Regions from separate parts of the Lentibacillus daqui genome, predicted to be linked through region 2. Evidence: a T-box and tRNA genes for the amino acid it is inferred to sense, from the RefSeq annotation. Region 2 holds a T-box; the other holds one or more tRNA genes.
What was found. A T-box is a leader RNA that pairs with one kind of tRNA and senses whether it is charged. The one in region 2 lies ahead of glyQ (glycine--tRNA ligase subunit alpha), so its partner is inferred to be a tRNA-Gly.
Positions count from the first base shown of each region.

Region 1: it has a tRNA-Gly gene. The T-box ahead of glyQ (glycine--tRNA ligase subunit alpha) is inferred to sense a tRNA for this amino acid. The anticodon was not compared.

Region 1 covers NZ_CP114176.1:84,394-90,653, forward strand. The annotation lists rRNA gene O2S85_RS00430 (16S ribosomal RNA) at 1-193, shown strand, start outside; rRNA gene O2S85_RS00435 (23S ribosomal RNA) at 346-3,265, shown strand; rRNA gene rrf (5S ribosomal RNA) at 3,417-3,532, shown strand; tRNA gene O2S85_RS00445 (tRNA-Val) at 3,546-3,621, shown strand; tRNA gene O2S85_RS00450 (tRNA-Thr) at 3,643-3,718, shown strand; tRNA gene O2S85_RS00455 (tRNA-Lys) at 3,730-3,805, shown strand; tRNA gene O2S85_RS00460 (tRNA-Leu) at 3,814-3,898, shown strand; tRNA gene O2S85_RS00465 (tRNA-Gly) at 3,908-3,982, shown strand; tRNA gene O2S85_RS00470 (tRNA-Leu) at 3,991-4,079, shown strand; tRNA gene O2S85_RS00475 (tRNA-Arg) at 4,083-4,159, shown strand; tRNA gene O2S85_RS00480 (tRNA-Pro) at 4,165-4,241, shown strand; tRNA gene O2S85_RS00485 (tRNA-Ala) at 4,251-4,326, shown strand; rRNA gene O2S85_RS00490 (16S ribosomal RNA) at 4,574-6,138, shown strand.
Region 2 covers NZ_CP114176.1:1,629,517-1,635,776, forward strand. The annotation lists gene O2S85_RS08190 (IS1634 family transposase) at 87-1,802, opposite strand; T-box leader at 2,029-2,198, shown strand; gene glyQ (glycine--tRNA ligase subunit alpha) at 2,257-3,135, shown strand; gene glyS (glycine--tRNA ligase subunit beta) at 3,135-5,219, shown strand; gene ccpN (transcriptional regulator CcpN) at 5,362-5,991, shown strand; gene O2S85_RS08210 (pyruvate, water dikinase regulatory protein) at 6,047-6,260, shown strand, end outside.

The sequences.
Region 1 (6,260 bases), 1.5 Mb from region 2:
ATCGCGGATCAGCATGCCGCGGTGAATACGTTCCCGGGCCTTGTACACACCGCCCGTCACACCACGAGAGTTGGCAACACCCGAAGTCGGTGAGGTAACCTTTTGGAGCCAGCCGCCGAAGGTGGGGCCAATGATTGGGGTGAAGTCGTAACAAGGTAGCCGTATCGGAAGGTGCGGCTGGATCACCTCCTTTCTAAGGATTATATTACGGAACGGGAAGTTTATTCCTAAGACATACTCGGTTGTTTGGTTCAGTTTTGAGAGAGTAAATCTCTCTATTTGTACCTTGAAAACTAAATAAGAGCAAGACAAACAACGACATCAACTTTTAAAGTTCTTAAATATAGTTAAGTGAAAAAGAGCGCACGGTGGATGCCTTGGCACTAGGAGCCGATGAAGGACGGGACTAACACCGATATGCCTCGGGGAGTCGTAAGTAGACTGATCCGGGGATTTCCGAATGGGGGAACCCGCTGCTCGTAATGGAGCAGTACACCTATCTGAATACATAGGGTAGGTGAGGCAGACCCGGGGAACTGAAACATCTCAGTACCCGGAGGAAGAGAAAGCAAACGCGATTTCCCAAGTAGCGGCGAGCGAAACGGAAACAGCCCAAACCAACAGGCTTGCCTGTTGGGGTTGTAGGACACTCCAATGGAGTTACCAAGAAATTCTTTAGATGAATCGATCTGGAACGATCAGCCATAGCGGGTAAGAGCCCTGTAATCGAAAGAGAATTTCCTCCGGAGTGGATCCTGAGTACGGCGGAACACGTGGAATTCCGTCGGAATCCGGGAGGACCATCTCCCAAGGCTAAATACTCCCTAGTGACCGATAGTGAACCAGTACCGTGAGGGAAAGGTGAAAAGCACCCCGGGAGGGGAGTGAAAGAGAACCTGAAACCGTGTGCTTACAAGTAGTCGAAGCCCGTTAATGGGTGACGGCGTACCTTTTGTAGAATGGACCGGCGAGTTACGATCGTATGCAAGGTTAAGTGGAAGACACGGAGCCGTAGCGAAAGCGAGTCTGAACAGGGCGTTTGTAGTATGCGGTCGTAGACCCGAAACCGTGTGATCTACCCATGTCCAGGGTGAAGGTCAGGTAACACTGACTGGAGGCCCGAACCCACGTATGTTGAAAAATGCGGGGATGAGGTGTGGGTAGGGGTGAAATGCCAATCGAACACGGAGATAGCTGGTTCTCTCCGAAATAGCTTTAGGGCTAGCCTCAAGAAAGGGAAGTACTGGAGGTAGAGCACTGATTGGACGAGGGGCCCTCACCGGGTTACCGAATTCAGTCAAACTCCGAATGCCAGCTACTTGATCTTGGGAGTCAGACTATGGGTGATAAGGTTCATAGTCGAAAGGGAAACAGCCCAGACCGCCAGCTAAGGTCCCAAAGTATACGTTAAGTGGAAAAGGATGTGGCGTTGCTTAGACAACCAGGATGTTGGCTTAGAAGCAGCCATCATTTAAAGAGTGCGTAATAGCTCACTGGTCGAGTGACGCTGCGCCGAAAATGTACCGGGGCTAAACGTATCACCGAAGCTGCGGATTGTTCTGAAAGAACAATGGTAGGAGAGCGTTCGAAGTGCTGTGAAGTCAGACCGTGAGGACTGGTGGAGCGCTTTGAAGTGAGAATGCCGGTATGAGTAGCGAAAAAAGAGTGAGAATCTCTTTCACCGAATGCCTAAGGTTTCCTGAGGAAGGCTCGTCCTCTCAGGGTTAGTCGGGACCTAAGCCGAGGCCGACAGGCGTAGGCGATGGACAACAGGCAGATATTCCTGTACCACCTCATGACCGTTTGAGCAATGGGGAGACGCAGAAGGATAGGGAAAGCGCACCGATGGATGTGTGCGCCCAAGCAGTAAGCGAGTTGGATAGGCAAATCCGTCCAGCAATCGCAAGCTGTGATGGGGAGTGAAAATGGTCACGAAGTTCCCGATTTCACACTGCCAAGAAAAACCTCTAGCGAGGTCACAGGTGCCCGTACCGCAAACCGACACAGGTAGGCGAGGAGAGAATCCTAAGGTGATCGGGAGAACTCTCGTTAAGGAACTCGGCAAAATGACCCCGTAACTTCGGGAGAAGGGGTGCTTCTTGCATGAGAAGCCGCAGTGAATAGGCCCAAGCGACTGTTTAGCAAAAACACAGGTCTCTGCGAAGCCGAAAGGCGAAGTATAGGGGCTGACACCTGCCCGGTGCTGGAAGGTTAAGGGGAAACGTTAGCTCACAGGAGCGAAGCGTTGAACCGAAGCCCCAGTAAACGGCGGCCGTAACTATAACGGTCCTAAGGTAGCGAAATTCCTTGTCGGGTAAGTTCCGACCCGCACGAAAGGTGCAACGACTTGGGCACTGTCTCAACGAGAGACCCGGTGAAATTATACGATGCGTGAAGATGCGCATTACCCGCGACAGGACGGAAAGACCCCGTGGAGCTTTACTGTAGCCTGATATTGCATGTTGGTACAGCTTGTACAGGATAGGTGGGAGCCATTGAAACCGGAGCGCCAGCTTCGGTGGAGGCACCCGTGGGATACCACCCTGGTTGTACGGACATTCTAACCCAGAACCGTGATCCGGTTCGGAGACAGTGTCAGGCGGGCAGTTTGACTGGGGCGGTCGCCTCCTAAAAGGTAACGGAGGCGCCCAAAGGTTCCCTCAGAATGGTTGGAAATCATTCGCAGAGTGTAAAGGCACAAGGGAGCTTGACTGCGAGACCTACAAGTCGAGCAGGGACGAAAGTCGGGCTTAGTGATCCGGTGGTTCCGCATGGAAGGGCCATCGCTCAACGGATAAAAGCTACCCCGGGGATAACAGGCTTATCTCCCCCAAGAGTTCACATCGACGGGGAGGTTTGGCACCTCGATGTCGGCTCATCGCATCCTGGGGCTGTAGTCGGTCCCAAGGGTTGGGCTGTTCGCCCATTAAAGCGGTACGCGAGCTGGGTTCAGAACGTCGTGAGACAGTTCGGTCCCTATCCGTCGTGGGCGTTGGAAGTCTGAGAGGAGCTGTCCTTAGTACGAGAGGACCGGGATGGACACACCGCTGGTGTACCAGTTGTTCCGCCAGGAGCATAGCTGGGTAGCTACGTGTGGCAAGGATAAGTGCTGAAAGCATCTAAGCATGAAGCCTCCCTCAAGATAAGACTTCCCATCACTTCGAGTGAGTAAGATCCCTCAGAGACGATGAGGTTGATAGGTCCGAGGTGGAAGCGTGGTGACACGTGGAGCTGACGGATACTAATCGATCGAGGACTTATCTATATTATTTGATTCGTTGATACCATCTTCTCTTATTTAGTTTTCAGGATATAAAAACATTTGCATTTTTTATTAGAAATGCATATAATATATCTTGTCCTTGTTTTTAACACTTCTGTAAAGAGAAGATAAACAAGGTGATCATATCTAAAGGTCTGGTAGCCATAGCGGAGAGGTCACACCTGTTCCCATGCCGAACACAGCAGTTAAGCTCTCCAGCGCCGATGGTAGTTGGGGCTTTGCCCCTGCAAGAGTAGGACGCCGCCGGGCTTACATATATCCAGGAGGATTAGCTCAGCTGGGAGAGCACCTGCCTTACAAGCAGGGGGTCGCAGGTTCGAGCCCTGCATCCTCCACCATTTCTTTTTGAATATTATAACGCCGGCCTAGCTCAATTGGTAGAGCAACTGACTTGTAATCAGTAGGTTGGGGGTTCAAGTCCTCTGGCCGGCACCATTAATTATTCAGAGCCATTAGCTCAGTCGGTAGAGCATCTGACTTTTAATCAGAGGGTCGGAGGTTCGAATCCTCCATGGCTCACCATTAGTTACGCGGGTGTGGCGGAATTGGCAGACGCGCTAGACTTAGGATCTAGTGTCTTTTGACGTGGGGGTTCGACTCCCTTCACCCGCACCATGATTATGTGCGGAAGTAGTTCAGTGGTAGAACACCACCTTGCCAAGGTGGGGGTCGCGGGTTCGAATCCCGTCTTCCGCTCCAATTCCCATGCCGGGGTGGCGGAATTGGCAGACGCACAGGACTTAAAATCCTGCGGTAGGTTACTACCGTGCCGGTTCGAGTCCGGCCCTCGGCACCATATGCGCCCGTAGCTCAATTGGATAGAGCGCTTGACTACGGATCAAGAGGTTAGGGGTTCGACTCCTCTCGGGCGCGCCATTTAACGGGAAGTAGCTCAGCTTGGTAGAGCACATGGTTTGGGACCATGGGGTCGCAGGTTCGAATCCTGTCTTCCCGACCATTTAAAAACGGGGCCTTAGCTCAGCTGGGAGAGCGCCTGCTTTGCACGCAGGAGGTCAGCGGTTCGATCCCGCTAGGCTCCACCAACTTCAATAATTTAAAAAGTTATTGACAACAATCAATAAAGTTGCTATACTAATCAAGTCGCCAAAAACGAAGGCGATCAGAAATTTGCTCTTTGAAAACTGAACAAAACAACCAGTATGTAACAGATGTCAGAGGTTGAGGTTAGAAGTTAGATCAATTGATTTGATGGAAAACGCAGACCCTGGAATCAATTTTTGCAGCTAAGAATTTAGATAAAATTAATTGGTGTTAATTTTATCACAAACTTTTTTGGAGAGTTTGATCTTGGCTCAGGACGAACGCTGGCGGCGTGCCTAATACATGCAAGTCGAGCGCGGGAAGCAAGTGGATCCTCATCTGAGGTGACACTTGTGGAACGAGCGGCGGACGGGTGAGTAACACGTGGGCAACCTGCCTGTAAGATCGGGATAACTCGCGGAAACGTGAGCTAATACCGGATAATACTTTTTCCTGCATGGGAGGAAGTTGAAAGATGGCTTAGGCTATCACTTACAGATGGGCCCGCGGCGCATTAGTTAGTTGGTGGGGTAAAGGCTCACCAAGGCGACGATGCGTAGCCGACCTGAGAGGGTGATCGGCCACACTGGGACTGAGACACGGCCCAGACTCCTACGGGAGGCAGCAGTAGGGAATCTTCCGCAATGGACGAAAGTCTGACGGAGCAACGCCGCGTGAGTGATGAAGGTCTTCGGATCGTAAAACTCTGTTGTGAGGGAAGAACAAGTATTGTTCGAACAGGGCAGTACCTTGACGGTACCTCACCAGAAAGCCCCGGCTAACTACGTGCCAGCAGCCGCGGTAATACGTAGGGGGCAAGCGTTGTCCGGAATTATTGGGCGTAAAGCGCGCGCAGGCGGTCTTTTAAGTCTGATGTGAAATCTTGCGGCTTAACCGCAAGCGGTCATTGGAAACTGGAGGACTTGAGTGCAGAAGAGGAGAGTGGAATTCCACGTGTAGCGGTGAAATGCGTAGAGATGTGGAGGAACACCAGTGGCGAAGGCGACTCTCTGGTCTGTAACTGACGCTGAGGCGCGAAAGCGTGGGTAGCGAACAGGATTAGATACCCTGGTAGTCCACGCCGTAAACGATGAGTGCTAGGTGTTAGGGGTTTCCGCCCCTTAGTGCTGAAGTTAACGCATTAAGCACTCCGCCTGGGGAGTACGGCCGCAAGGCTGAAACTCAAAAGAATTGACGGGGGCCCGCACAAGCGGTGGAGCATGTGGTTTAATTCGAAGCAACGCGAAGAACCTTACCAGGTCTTGACATCCTCTGATGACGGTAGAGATACCGAGTTCCCTTCGGGGACAGAGTGACAGGTGGTGCATGGTTGTCGTCAGCTCGTGTCGTGAGATGTTGGGTTAAGTCCCGCAACGAGCGCAACCCTTAATCTTAGTTGCCAGCATTAAGTTGGGCACTCTAAGGTGACTGCCGGTGACAAACCGGAGGAAGGTGGGGATGACGTCAAATCATCATGCCCCTTATGACCTGGGCTACACACGTGCTACAATGGATGGAACAAAGGGCAGCGAAGCGGCGACGCATTAGCTAATCCCATAAAACCATTCTCAGTTCGGATTGCAGGCTGCAACTCGCCTGCATGAAGCCGGAATCGCTAGTAATCGCGGATCAGCATGCCGCGGTGAATACGTTCCCGGGCCTTGTACACACCGCCCGTCACACCACGAGAGTTGGCAACACCCGAAGTCGGTGAGGTAACCTTTTGGAGCCAGCCGCCGAAGGTGGGGCCAATGATTGGGGTGAAGTCGTAACAAGGTAGCCGTATCGGAAGGTGCGGCTGGATCACCTCCTTTCTAAGGATTATATTACGGAACGGGAAGTTTATTCCTAAGACATACTCGGTTGTTTGGTTCAGTTTTGAGAGAGTAAATCTCTCTATTTGTACCTTGAAAACTAAATAAGAGCAAGACAAACA
Region 2 (6,260 bases):
ATGATCTCATCTTTGACACCTAAAACCGCCTCAAGTGCTGTAAAATCAACACTTTTGGCGGCTTTTTTAGAGCCTAAAACTGCGTACTATTTTCCTTTTTTGGTTTGTTTTAAAATTTTTTTCATGTTTTTTTGGGTTACTATTTCGAAGTCAGTCCTAAAGCCAAATGCATCATGCAATGCATCCGTAATTTCTGTTCGAGTAAATGCTGGTATGTATCCTTCACCATCTAACTCACGCATGTTCATATTCCTCAATGTACTGACTAGTTCAGGGCAAGTAAAACGTTCATCTACCTTTTTTTCCAAAATACGATACATCAATAGGGACAGAAAGCATGTCAGAAAATGTGCTTTTATGCGGGATTCTCTTTGTAAATAAACAGGTCGAGTCCGGAATTCACTTTTTAATATGCGGAATGTCTCTTCAATTTCCCATCTCCCCTGGTTAATTTTGATCACTTCCTCAATGGGAGATTCCAGATTGGTACATACCGCATAAAACCCATCATACATCGATTCCTTCTCTATTTGTTCTTGATTCAAAACCACTTGGGCTTTATCCGCAATTTCCCCATCATCCGTCACATGGGTGGATTTTATGAACCTTTTCGGATCATTTTGATGCGGTTTATTCAAAGAGGCGGGCTTCTCTATTTTTTTGATCGCTCGCTCAATTTGTTTCTCCCGAATGGATGATTGATATCGTTCATAAACAGGTGAATAGGTGACAATTAACTTTTGTTCCAAATCATTTTCTTTTATCCATCGCTCTTTATAATAGGTTCTTTTGTCATTTTCGAGCTGACGGATATCATTCAAGTTTATTTTTTTATTACTCCCAGGTATTCGCCATCCTTCTGGATCTAAAGCCCACTCCTTAAGAAATTTCTTTAGTTTTTTAATCGATTGTGTGGTCACAAATGCACGTTCTCCATAGGTGTTGTATATCCGGTTACCATTCGAAGAAAGACCAGCGTCCGTGCATACAACAAACTTGGAAAGATTAAAGTCTTTTAAAATGCGTTTTTCCAAGGGCTTCAACGTTGGTTGTTCATTGGCACTCCCGGGGTTCATACTGAAAGCGAGTGGGAGGCCAGATCCATCCATAAATAATCCCATTTGAACGATTGGATTCGGGCGATTTTCTTTCGAAACGCCATATTCCCTCAGGCTATCTTCTTCTTCAATCTCAAAGAAAAAATTAGTGCAGTCATAATAAAGAACCTGTGTGTTCCGCCCGACGACATTCAAGCTATTTTTATAAACTTTTTCCTCAATAAAATCTGATTGTTCTTCGAGGACGTTGAGGGCCCGATATATTTGATGTGTCTGAAAATGTGCGGGTTCTAGTAAATCCTTTGCGTGTTCAAATGTGCCTTTTTTAGAAGTGGGATGCAGAACGCGCAAATAGAGAAGACGCGTGAGAATCTCGTTGAGATCATATTCAAATTCATATTTTTGTGAGATCTCCTGACAAACTTTATCCAGTTTCAGCTCGTGATAAATAGATTGTAAAAAAAGATAACCAGTATTGAAGAGCGTTTGTTTATCTCGCTCAATTTGCTTGTCGGGATTGTATTTCGCAATGATTTTGTGATTATTTTCTTTTTCTTCTAGTGTTAATTTTTTGGCATATTCTTTTGCCCAGGTGTAGGGATCTATGCCAGGATGTTTTTTTAAAATTTCTTCGTGATTTCCCAAGGATTCAACAACTTTGGTTGTTCTTTTATTGTTTCGATAAATATCCTTAATCACAAAATAAGATGTAGAATTTTTAGAACGACTGACTTTAATGCGCACATAATCGCTCCTTAAACCAGCTTTAGTTATCTACATTATACCATATTACGAAATGTTACGAAAGGATAAAAAGGAAAAATTGACAAAAAATAAAGCCGCATCAAGGCTTTTATCCATTTTTTAAGTTTTTAGGTGTCAAACTCCCGCCAGTTGGATAAGTTGAAATAAACATCATTGACACGTACGAAGAAATAAAGTATGATTTGTACAGACTTTGAAACAGTACAAGAATGCGGTGACGGAGAAAAAGTACTTGTTGCTTACTATTATAGCGAATCCAGGATGGTGGAAGCTGGATATAGGACTACAAGGAAAGGCGCTCCCGAGCATTTTAATAAAGTGGCTCTTGGCGGACAAGAGCAAATAGGGTGGAACCGCGGTAAAACCGTCCCTATGTCATGTTTAGACATAGGGACGGTTTTTTGTGTATCAATAAGGAGGTAAAACGATACTAATGAACATTCAACAAATGATTTTAACATTGCAGAAACATTGGTCAGATCAAAATTGTATTTTAATGCAAGCTTATGATGTCGAAAAGGGGGCGGGAACGATGTCGCCGATGACATTGCTTAGAAGTTTGGGACCGGAACCATGGAATGTCGCTTATGTGGAACCGTCACGCCGTCCTGCTGATGGCCGATACGGTCAAAACCCTAATCGTTTGTATCAGCACCATCAATTTCAAGTGATTATGAAGCCGTCCCCGGCAAATATTCAGGATCTGTATCTCAATTCCCTGATTGCACTTGGAATTGATCCATTAGAACATGATATCCGTTTTGTGGAGGACAATTGGGAAAATCCGACGCTTGGTGCCGCAGGGCTGGGATGGGAAGTATGGCTTGATGGTATGGAAACCACCCAGTTTACCTATTTTCAACAAATTGGTGGTCTTGACACTAATCCTGTCGCGGTCGAATTAACATATGGTTTGGAACGATTAGCATCTTATATTCAGGATAAGGAAAATGTGTTTGATTTGGAATGGACTGATGGCGTGACTGTAAAGGATATCTTTCTGCAGCCGGAATACGAGCATTCTACCTATACATTTGAAGAATCAGATACAGATATGCTGTTTAAATTATTTTCCATGTATGAACAGGAAGCAAAAACGACAATAGAAAAAGGCTTGATCTTTCCGGCATATGATTATGTATTAAAATGTTCACATACCTTTAACCTGCTCGATGCCAAAGGGGTCATATCGGTTACTGAACGCACTGGATATATCAGCCGAGTTCGTAATCTGGCAAGGGGTATTGCTAAAGCATATGTTGCCAAACGGGAAGAATTGGGATTTCCAATGCTGAAGGAGGAGACAAAATAATGGCCAAGGATGTGTTATTTGAAATTGGTTTAGAGGAAATGCCGGCACGATTCATTGATGATGCGGAAAAGCAGCTCCGTGATAAGACGGAAAAATGGTTGAATGAATTGCGCATCTCTTTTTCAGTTGTTGTTTCTTATTCGAGCCCAAGAAGACTTGCAGTATTGATAAAGGATATGGCGGAAGAACAGGCGATGCTTGAGGAAGAGGCAAAAGGCCCTGCGTTAAAAATAGCCAAGGATGCGGATGGAAATTGGACAAAGGCGGCAATTGGATTTACCAAAGGTCAGGGTAAAACGGTAGATGATATTTATACTAAGGATGTAAACGGGACAAGTTACATCTTTGTAAAAAAACATATTGAAGGCAGCCGATCCATATCGATGCTGCCGTCATTCAAAGGAATCATTGAGTCCATCAAATTCCCACAAAATATGCATTGGGGAAAGGAATCACTAAAATATGTCCGCCCTATACGCTGGATTGTGGCACTATATGACGAGAAAGTTATCCCTTTTACTATTGCTGATGTCACTACTGGCCGACAAACGCGTGGGCACCGTTTCCTTGGGGATGTGATTGAACTTGGTCATCCCAAAGAGTATGTTGAAAAACTTGCGGAAAACTTTGTTATCGTTGAACCGGATAAACGTGAGAAAATGATTACAGAGGGAATTCGCACACTGGAAAGCCAAAAAGAGATACAAATTCCAATTGCAGCTGATCTGCTTGCGGAGGTGAGGAATCTGGTGGAATATCCTACCGTTTTCATCGGTGAGTTTGACCAATCATTTTTGCAATTGCCATCAGAAGTACTTATTACATCGATGAAGGAACATCAGCGTTATTTCCCAGTAAAGTCAAGGTCGGATGAGTTATTACCTTATTTTGTTGGTGTTAGAAACGGGGATAATCAGGGACTGAAAACCGTCGTAAAGGGAAATGAAAAAGTGTTGAAAGCCCGACTCTCAGACGCACAATTTTTCTATGATGAAGATCAGAAACATTCGATTTCATTCTATTTGCAAAAACTGCAAAAAGTCGTATTTCAAGAGAAATTGGGTACGATTCATGATAAAGTTGAACGTGTTGTCTATTTAACGAAACAAATTGCTGATGTTTTAGGGATAGATGCTTTTCAAAAGCAACGAGCTATCAGAACGGCAGAAATTAGCAAATTTGATTTGGTGACAAATATGGTCGATGAGTTCACTGATTTACAAGGTGTGATGGGGGAAAAGTATGCTATTTTGTTTGGAGAAGATCATACAGTTGCCAAAGCAATTGCCGAGCATTATCAACCTCGTCATGCAGCAGGTGAACTACCGGAAACGACAGAAGGTGCAATTGTTAGTGTTGCTGATAAATTAGATACAATTGTTGGCTGTATTTCTGTTGGTTTGGTACCAACGGGTTCACAGGATCCGTATGGTTTAAGACGTCAGGCAATTGGTATCTTAAAAATTTTGCAGCATGAAAACTGGAAAATCCCCGTGTGGCAGTTGTTGGATATGACACAGCAACTATATCGGACACTGGATATTGAACAAGCCGAAGCTGAATTGGTGAAAAAAGAACTGGATGAATTTTTACGGTTACGGGCGACATATTTGTTAAAAGAAGCGGGAATTGAACCCGATATTATTCAGGCTGTTTTGGCAAATAGATTAGGGATCGTTGGATATACGATTTCCAAAGCACGCATACTTTCGGATAAACGGGGTCAGGAAGTCTTTAAACCTACAGAGGAGGCATTCACCCGTGTTTTGAATATCGCCAAAAAAGCTGATAAAAAAGAGGTGGATGTCGAGTTATTTGAAACACCTTCAGAGGCATTTTTATATAAGAAATATCAAGAAGTTATAACAGCTTACAAGACAGCAAATGAAAGCCTTGAAGCTGAACAAGCTCTGAAGGAATTAAGCAGTTTGACTGACGCCATTCATAATTTCTTTGAGCATAATATGGTGATGGCCAAGGATGAAACAATCCGTGAAAATCGCTTAGCCTTAATCCATTCAATAGCAACCTTGATCAATGATTATGCTGACATGACTAAAATAAGCTGGAAACAACACTTCTAACTAACAGGAAGTTTTCTATTTTCAATGTGGTCTTGTTGCAACGCCAGCCAATAACAGGAATTTTCGCTTTTCTTTTTCCTTTTCACTGTAAATAGTCTATACTATTGAAATAAGAGTATGACACATTGTGGGTGGTGAAAGGGTGGAATTATCGAATCGACAGGAACAGATTATAGAAATTGTCAAAGCGAATGGTCCAATAACGGGAGAGCAAATTGCACAAAGGCTGTCGCTGTCCAGGGCTACATTACGTCCTGACTTGGCTATTCTTACGATGGCAGGTTTTTTGGATGCGAGACCACGTGTTGGCTATTTTTTCACGGGAAAAACCGGTTCGGAACTGTTAACAGAAAAAATGAAAAAATTTAAAGTCCATGAATATCAGTCGATACCGATTGTTGTAAGAGAAAATGCCTCGGTTTATGATGCAATATCAACCATGTTTTTAGAGGATGTTGGTACATTATTTGTGGTGGATAATCAGGCTTGTCTGACAGGTGTCCTATCACGAAAGGATCTGCTTAGAGCGAGCATCGGTAAACAGGATCTAAATGACATACCGGTACACATTATTATGACACGAATGCCTAATATGACCGTATGCAGGAAAGATGATCTCCTGTTAGATGCGGCAAAGCAATTAATAAATAAACAAATAGACGGATTGCCAGTTATAAAAGATGGGGAAGAAGGTCCAGAGGTGATTGGAAGAATTACAAAAACAACGATAACCAAGGCGTTTGTAGAATTAATTACCGATGAACATTTATAAGTCTGGCAAAGAATCATATGAAGTAGAGGTTATCAGGTGCAAGGGAGGGTGATTGATGGGATCGAAACCATTAGTTTACGTTTTATCAGATTCTGTTGGCGAAACAGCAGATCTGGTTATCAAGGCAGGTCTTAGTCAATTTAATAATGGAGAGTATAAAATTCATCGTGTACCCTATGTGGAAGATAAACAGACGATTGACGAAACGCTTGTTTTAGCTAAAGAGCAGCAAGGTATTATTGGTTTTACACTCGTAGATCCTGTACTAC